2 regions of the Brevibacillus sp. NRS-1366 genome follow, and region 2 is predicted to be linked to the other one. Evidence: riboswitches for the same ligand, from Rfam matches in the RefSeq annotation. Region 2 holds a riboswitch; the other holds the start of a gene.
The links. A riboswitch is a leader RNA that binds a small molecule or an ion and turns the genes downstream of it on or off. The one in region 2 is predicted to bind cyclic di-AMP.
Positions count from the first base shown of each region.

Region 1: it holds a riboswitch for cyclic di-AMP, as region 2 does, so the genes downstream of both, ACIFQN_RS33720 (C40 family peptidase) here and ACIFQN_RS24835 (ABC transporter ATP-binding protein) in region 2, are expected to answer to the same signal.

Region 1 is NZ_JBITPN010000061.1:60,254-64,165, reverse strand. Features, by position in the region: gene ACIFQN_RS33735 (class I SAM-dependent methyltransferase) at 7-585, opposite strand; gene ACIFQN_RS33730 (PspA/IM30 family protein) at 678-1,379, opposite strand; gene ACIFQN_RS33725 (LiaF transmembrane domain-containing protein) at 1,470-1,874, opposite strand; cyclic di-AMP (ydaO/yuaA leader) riboswitch at 2,181-2,318, shown strand; gene ACIFQN_RS33720 (C40 family peptidase) at 2,326-2,853, shown strand; gene ACIFQN_RS33715 (response regulator transcription factor) at 3,072-3,791, shown strand; gene ACIFQN_RS33710 (sensor histidine kinase) at 3,792-3,912, shown strand, end outside.
Region 2 is NZ_JBITPN010000036.1:100,774-104,685, forward strand. Features, by position in the region: gene ACIFQN_RS24830 (AEC family transporter) at 25-918, shown strand; cyclic di-AMP (ydaO/yuaA leader) riboswitch at 1,120-1,252, shown strand; partial or broken gene ACIFQN_RS24835 (ABC transporter ATP-binding protein) at 1,463-2,188, shown strand; gene ACIFQN_RS24840 (ABC transporter permease) at 2,267-2,917, shown strand; gene ACIFQN_RS24845 (osmoprotectant ABC transporter substrate-binding protein) at 2,933-3,835, shown strand; gene ACIFQN_RS24850 (ABC transporter permease) at 3,850-3,912, shown strand, end outside.

The sequences.
Region 1 (3,912 bases), on a different contig from region 2:
CCTCTCTTACGCCCCATGCCGATCGTTTTCACTCTGACCGTTACGACATGTATAAATGAATGCAGGTGGAATGTTCAGAGGGGTAAAGCTAGTCTCAACCCAGGAAAAACGCGCCTGCAGCTCAGCTTGGAGTTGTAGCGAATATTGAAATGTAATGAACAGCCCGCCTGGTTTCAGCACGGATTGTACTTCATTTAAAATGTCTGTCCGTAGCTCTTGCGGGAAGTTCGCAAAAGGAAGTCCAGATATGATCACATCTGCCCGTTTGAGATTTAGCTCCTCCAAGTATTCTCTCAGTCTCGTTGCTTCCTCCCTGATCGGTATATCGGGAAATCGGGAATGCAGCATCGTCCGAAACTGAGAATCGCGCTCCACAAGCACGTAGTGGGTATCGGGACGTATGTTTTGATAGATCGCGTGAGTAAAAGCACCCGTGCCAGGACCCAGCTCCAGAATCACGTCAGTTGAATCCCAATTGATGCCGCCGAGCATGCGTGCGCTTAAAAAACGTGAGCTGGGAATAACGCTGCCGACGCGTCCAGGTTCAGCGATAAACCGTCGCAAAAAGACCAAGAAGTCTACCAAGAATTGTACCTCCTAGGGGAAAAGCAGCCTGATATCCAGGCTGCCTAATTGCCACACTCTATTCTACACCCAGTCCCCTAGTTCCTGTCCAATTAGGATTGCTCAGGTTTCTGGACCGGTGTTTTTTTCTCTTGCAAGGATGCTTTGATATTGGCGAGTTCCATATCCAAATCGTCTTTTTCCAGCTCTGACAAAGCGTTCTCCCAGCCATGTCCCACATTGGATCCTCGCCATTGTCCACTCATTTGCGCTTCTGCTTCCATGCGCATTACTTTTTCTTCCATTCGTGCAAAACCACGACCTGCTGTCTGGTTGCCAATTCCGACAACCGCGTGATTCACCTGTTTTTGCGTACGGGCTACCTGGGCACGTGCCATCAACGTGAACTTTTTCGCACGCATTTTATAGAACTCTTCTTTCAGCTCAGCAAGCTTTTCCCGCATTTGAGCGGCAGCCTCAGAAGCCGACAAGTAGAGGGTTTCGTATTCTGCTGCACGTCCTTCATACTGCTTTTTGTCTGCCAGAGCGCGGCGAGCAAGCTCGTCTTCTCCCTCAGTCAAAGCCAGCTTAACCTGACGATCCCGTTTTTCGATGAGAGCGTTGGCCTCATCCAATTGCTGGCGGAATTTCTTTTCCAAAGCAACTTGACGCGCTACGGCCACTTCCACCTGTCCGATTTCAACTTCCATGTCACGCATGTATTGGTTCAGCATAACTACCGGGTCTTCCATCGAATCCAAGGCATCATTCACCGAAGCTACTGTCAAGTCACGCAAACGTCTAAAGATACTCATTTTTATTTCCTCCTCATCATATCACATCGTTTAGTTTCATCCAAAAGCTCATTCGACAAAGATCTTTTCAGTGCATGTTCAAAAAGTTCTTTACGGCTGGCGTCTAGTCACACTTTTTTCCCAGTCATCTAGCGAGTCTTCCTTTAAAATTCCTTTTGCCCACTGGCGCTCCCAAGCTTTGGGTGCTTCTTTTGGTTCAGGCTGGGGACGTAAGAGGCGATATCCTAAATAGATCACCCCGATGGCTAGAATGCTGTGAAACAACAGATGTAGTTTCCCAAACAGCATTAGTAGCCCGAACAGGAAGACGAGTACTCCCCAAAAGCGGGACCCCGAGCTACCCATTACCTTGCGAGCCCCATACAGCATGATTACTACGGGAATCAACACGCCAATCAAATCACCGCTATCGATTCCCAACTGGTCCAAGAGAACAAGGCCGCCAATCAGCAGCAGAACCAGCCCGAGCAGTATCTTTCCAGACCGTTCGCTCATCTTTTGCTTACCTCCAATCGCCATTTATGTGGTGCAGGTCGACCTTATGGCTTTATTGTATCCCCAAGCGTAGGCTCCCCATAACGGGCGAGCGGTTGGTTTTTCCCTCCGTCCTTGGACGGAGAACGTTTCCTGCCCAAATCGGACGAGCTGATGGGGCGGACTATGCCGAATGAGAGCTTACATTTCCCAGCCAAAACGTTACGCCATCAGACAAAATATTGTGGCGGAATTGTGAACAAACCATCGAAAAAGAGGAAATATTGGACAACCGTAGAATCTCTGTTGAGTATGCGTGTAAAAAAACATCGAAAATAGCCGAGTTCCGCCTGGCGGAAACGGGGGAACCATGTTTTTGGGGTGAATGGCTGTGTATCACGGCAGTCTAGGGAGTCCTTTCGACCGAACCCTTCAGCTAACCTCGTAGGCTCAATGAGAGGAGCAGTTTCTTTTGCGCAAGTTGGTAGTATCTTTATTTATGGCTGGATTGCTGGCGATGGGGGCCGGCGCTGCACAAGCTGCAGAGAGTACATCCCTAACTGATGTAGTTAGCGATCTGTACGGTGTCCCTTACAAATCGTCGGGCATGTCCAAAAAGGGCTTTGACTGCTCCGGTTTCACACGCTACGTATTTGATGCGTTAGGTGTAGAGCTGCCGCACAATTCTGCTGCTCAATATGAAGTGGGAGAGACAGTTGCCAAGAAAGATCTTCAACCAGGCGATCTTGTCTTCTTCAACACAAATGGGCGCAGCATTTCACACGTAGGCATCTACATCGGGAACGGCACATTCGTGCACTCGGAAACTGGTCGTGGAGTCGTCAACACCAAGTTGAACGATCCCTACTACTGGAGCAAGCGTTATGTTGGTGCCAAGCGCGTCAGCACACCTGTTCTAGAAGCAAAGGCTGAAGCTCCGAAAAAGGAAAAAGCGGTGCAAGCTGCATCGTTGCCGGAAGATCAAGCAACTCAAAAGTAGTTCGGCAAAAAAATAAGAGCCAGGGACTTCGCGTCTCTGGCTTTTTCTGACGAAATTTAGTACCTGGTGTCAAGAGGTGACCTTACTTATAAGTATATGCTGATGAATCGGGGTATACTTGCCTTCTTCCGGTCAAAGCATGTTATGATAGACAAGGGTAAATCGTAATTTACTTATTACTTACTTCCTTATTAATAGAAGTAACTGGGGGTATACCGGTGAAGGATCACATCTTAATTGTTGATGACAATCTGGAGATTATTGAACTGCTTGAAGATATATTGGAAAACGAAGGCTTTCAGGTGTCCTCTGCCGAGAATGGCGAAGATGCGCTCAAACTATTAAACCAGGGTCATCGTCCGAATCTGATCTTGCTCGATATCATGATGCCCAATATGAGCGGCTACGAGCTTTGTTCGCAAATTCGCCGGGAGTGGGATTTGCCGATCCTGTTTCTTTCCGCGAAAGGAAAAGCGGTGGACAAGGTCGTCGGCTTTGAAATCGGGGCAGATGATTACATTACCAAGCCATTTGACACAGAAGAGCTGCTTGCCCGTATCCGTGCCCATTTGCGCCGCTACGAGCGCATTCGCAAGCATACGGAGGAGGCGCCGGATAAGGAATCGGCCAACTCGCCGATTACGGTACTGAAATTCAAGGATCTCGAAATTCATAAAGAAACCTATTCCGTCTATGTCAGCAATGAAAAGATCGAGCTGTCTACCAAGGAATTTCAATTGCTTACGTTTTTAGCGGAAAATGCCGGTATCGTGTTTACGCGCGAGCAAATCTACGATCGGGTCTGGGGCTATGGCTACGGCTCTCTCAATACCGTGACCGTTCACATCAAAAACCTGCGCGAAAAACTGGAAACGAATCGCCAGTTCATCAAAACACAATGGGGGACAGGCTACGTATTCATTGGGGAGAAGCTATAAATGAGTTTGCGCAATAAACTGTTTCTCTCGTTTATCGCTTTGATTACGCTCAATATCCTTTTATTTAAATTCGTCTTCCAGGACATCATTGTCGACCAGCTGAAAAATGACCGACACAATC
Region 2 (3,912 bases):
TGTTTAGGGAAGTAGGTATTCATTATGATTTTTCTAGAAGTCATTTTTCCTGTCTTGCTGATTTTTCTTAGCGGCTATATTTTACAGCGCATTTTCAAGCTGGATCTCATGCCGATCTCTACGCTGGCGATCTACATTTTGACGACTGCACTTGTTTTTCGCACGTTTTATAAAACACAGCTCGATTTGCAATTATTTTACATTGTCATTATTTCGATGCTCCTGTTAGGTGCGCTGATCCTCATCACACTATTGACAGCGCGCTGGTTTCACTATGACAAGCAGCAGGAAAGCGCACTGATGCTGTCGACGGCATTCATGAACAGCGGGAATTACGGGACACCGATCATTCTTTTTGCTTATGGCGATGCGGGGTTTACGTATGCCGTACAGATCATGGTGCTTCATTCCATCATCATGGGCGTGTTCGGCGTTTATTTTGCCTCTAGAGGCGGCGGCGGGGTCGGTACGGCATTCAAGGCTATTTTCAAGCAGCCGTCCAACTATGCTGTCGTGCTTGCAGTTTTGCTCCAACAATGGAATGTGGTCATCCCGGATAGCTACTATCAGGCGATTGACCTCGTAGCACAGGCGGCAATCCCTGTCATTATGCTCATTCTCGGTATGCAGCTGGCGAATGTATCGGCGAGTACATTTGAGTGGCAGGGCCTTAGCGCAGCGAGTGTAATCCGATTAGTCGCTTCTCCTGTGCTGGCCTATTTGATTTGTTTGTTCTTCCCGATTGATCCACTTTTGCAAAAGGTTATCGTGATTTTGGCTGCGATGCCATCTGCCGCGACGACCGCGATTTACGCGATTCAGTTTAATATGCGGCCGCAATTTGTCTCCAGCAGTGTCTTGGTCACGACGGTAATCAGTGTCGGGACATTAACATTTTTGCTAAACCTTTTGCACTAGCTGGTAGGTCAGAAGGGAACATAAAACAGGGATCATCGGGGACCTAATTGCCAGCATAAGGCAGGATGTGGAAGGATTCATACGAATAGGACCAGTTATTACGGTAAACTGGCTCTGACCACATGAGAACGGTTCATATCACGAATTTTCAAAATTGTTGTTGTGCTAAGTAAATGATAAGCTTGTTGTATCGCCAAATAATTACATACCGGGCCTAGTTCCGTCTCAGGCGGAAACGGGGGAACCATTTTTGGGGTTAATTCTGTGCATACAGAAGGGATGCTACCTGCCATCCTACCCGTCAGCTAACCTCGTCGGCTAAAGCAGAATCTGCATACAAATTCTTTCCATCCGCTTATTTGCGTGCGAAAGACTGTAGCTCACTTTGGGCAATAGTCTGCATGGAATAAAGCTAATTTTCTTATACTTGTATGTTCGAGATTAGTCGACTCATTTGCTTGTGTCCGGAAATGGCCTTTCTGACGCAAGGGGTGTGTCGACTTTTTTCTGTTCATAAATAAAGAATGAAGAAGGAGTGTTGCGAATGATTTCCTTTCACAACGTGGAAAAGAGCATCGGGGATGTATCCATTATCAAAGGAATGGATCTTCAGATCGAGGCAGGAGAACTGTTTGTTCTAATCGGTCCCAGCGGTTGTGGAAAGACGACAACGATGAAGATGATTAATCGGCTGATTGAACCCTCTGCTGGAAGGATTGAGGTTAACGGGGCGGATATCTCCAAAGCCGATCCCGTGGAGCTGCGCCGCAATATTGGCTATGTGATCCAGCAGATTGGGTTATTTCCGCATATGACCATTGGGCAAAATGTAGCGTTGGTCCCAAAACTCAAAAAAATGGAGAAAGCTCAGTACGAAAAAAAGGTAGATGAGCTGCTGTACATGGTAGGGCTGGAGCCAAAGGTGTTCAAGGACCGCTATCCGGCGGAATTAAGCGGAGGGCAGCAGCAGCGGGTGGGTGTCATTCGGGCGATGGCTGCAGATCCTCCGATTATTTTGATGGATGAACCCTTCAGCGCACTTGACCCGATCAGCAGGGAACAATTGCAGGATGAGCTTGTCCGTTTGCAGCGAACAATCAAGAAAACGATCGTCTTCGTGACGCATGATATGGATGAGGCGATCAAGATTTCTGATCGAATCTGCATCATGAATAACGGCTCTGTCGCTCAGCTGGATACGCCCAACCGTTTGCTTCAGCGTCCTGCCAGTGATTTTGTAGCTGATTTTATCGGGGTCAAGAGGCTGCGAAAAGTCCAGGAGCTGCATGTGCAAGGTCCAAAAAATGCGCTCCCCCGGTGGAGTATTTCATAAAAGCGGGGTGTTGGAATGAGTGAATTCTTTCAATTTTTAATGGAGAGACATGAACAAATCTTGTCCTTGATTTGGGAGCATACCTACATTTCCTTGACTGCTGTTATTGCAGGTTTTTTAATCGCGGTTCCACTAGGCATCATACTGACACGGACAGAAAAGCTGAACAAATATGTGATCGGCTTTGTAAATATATTGCAGACCATTCCTAGTCTCGCGCTCCTGGGACTCATGATTCCGCTGCTCGGGATTGGTGTCTTGCCTGCGATTGTTGCCTTGTTCCTCTATTCTCTATTGCCTATGCTGCGCAACACGTTCACAGGCATTCGAGAGGTAGACCCGGCCTTAAAAGAAGCGGCGAGAGGAATGGGCATGACGAGCCTGCAAATCCTGTTTAAAGTCGAGTTGCCTCTTGCCATTTCGATTATTATGGGCGGATTTCGCACGGCAACTATCTTTACGATTAGCTGGGCTACACTTGCCGCTGTCATTGGAGGCGGGGGACTTGGCTATCTCGTTTTCACCGGTTTAGGAGTTGCAAATGATAGCATGCTTTTGACAGGAGCGTTGGCAACGGCTTTGCTCGCGACCATTGCTGATGTTATTACGCAGAAAATTCAGAAACTATGTACGCCCAGAGGCTTGAAGAGCAAGCGGGCAAACTGAGGGGGAAGCACACGAATGAGATATAGATGGATGAGTATCATGGTTATGGCTGTCCTATCAGCATTACTCGTAGCAGGATGCGGCGGAGGAGGTAACGTCGTCAAAATCGGGCATCAGGCTACTTCGGAGCAGACGATTATCGCACACATGCTGAAGCAGTTGATCGAGGCGAATTCGGATATAAAGACCGAGCTGGTCGGCGGCCTCGGTGGAACACCGGTAGTGCTCAAAGCCATGCAAAACAACGATATCCAGATTTCTGCCATTCGCTATGTCGGGACAGATATCACCAGCAGCTTGGGACTAAATGAGTTTAGCAAGGACCCGCAGGAAGCTTTTGATCTGGTGAAAAAAGGAGTTGCCGAAAAGTTTGACCAGATGTGGTTTCCGTCTTATGGATTTGATAATACCTACATCTTTACCGTTCGCAAGGATATAGCTGAGAAATACAACCTGAAAAAAATCTCCGATCTGGCCGCGCACGCAAAAGAGATGAATATGGCTTCCGATGCACCGTGGCTCGAGCGTACGAATGACGGATATCCCGCTTTCAAAAAAGAATATGGCTTTGCATTTGGCAAAACGACTCCGATGGATATCGGTTTGGTCTACAAGGCCGTCGATAAAGGCGATGTCGATATTGTCCTGGCTTATTCCACAGATTCACGCTTGAAAGAGTACAACCTGGTGACCCTGGAAGACGATAAGCACTTCTTCCCGCCTTATGGCGCTTCTCCAGTCGTTCGCAATGATACGTTAAAACAGTACCCTGAGCTGACCGAAGTCATTAACAAGCTGACTGGAAAAATAAATACGCAGACGATGACGGCCTTGAACTACCAAGCTGATATCGAAAAGCTGGATCCAGAAGAAATCGCCAAGAAGTTTCTGATAGAACAAGGTTTGATCAAGCCATAAAGGAGGTGGAGGCTTTGGAGTTGTTTGTTGGGACTATCGGCTATATGGCCAAGTACTGGACGCAAATTCTGGAGCTG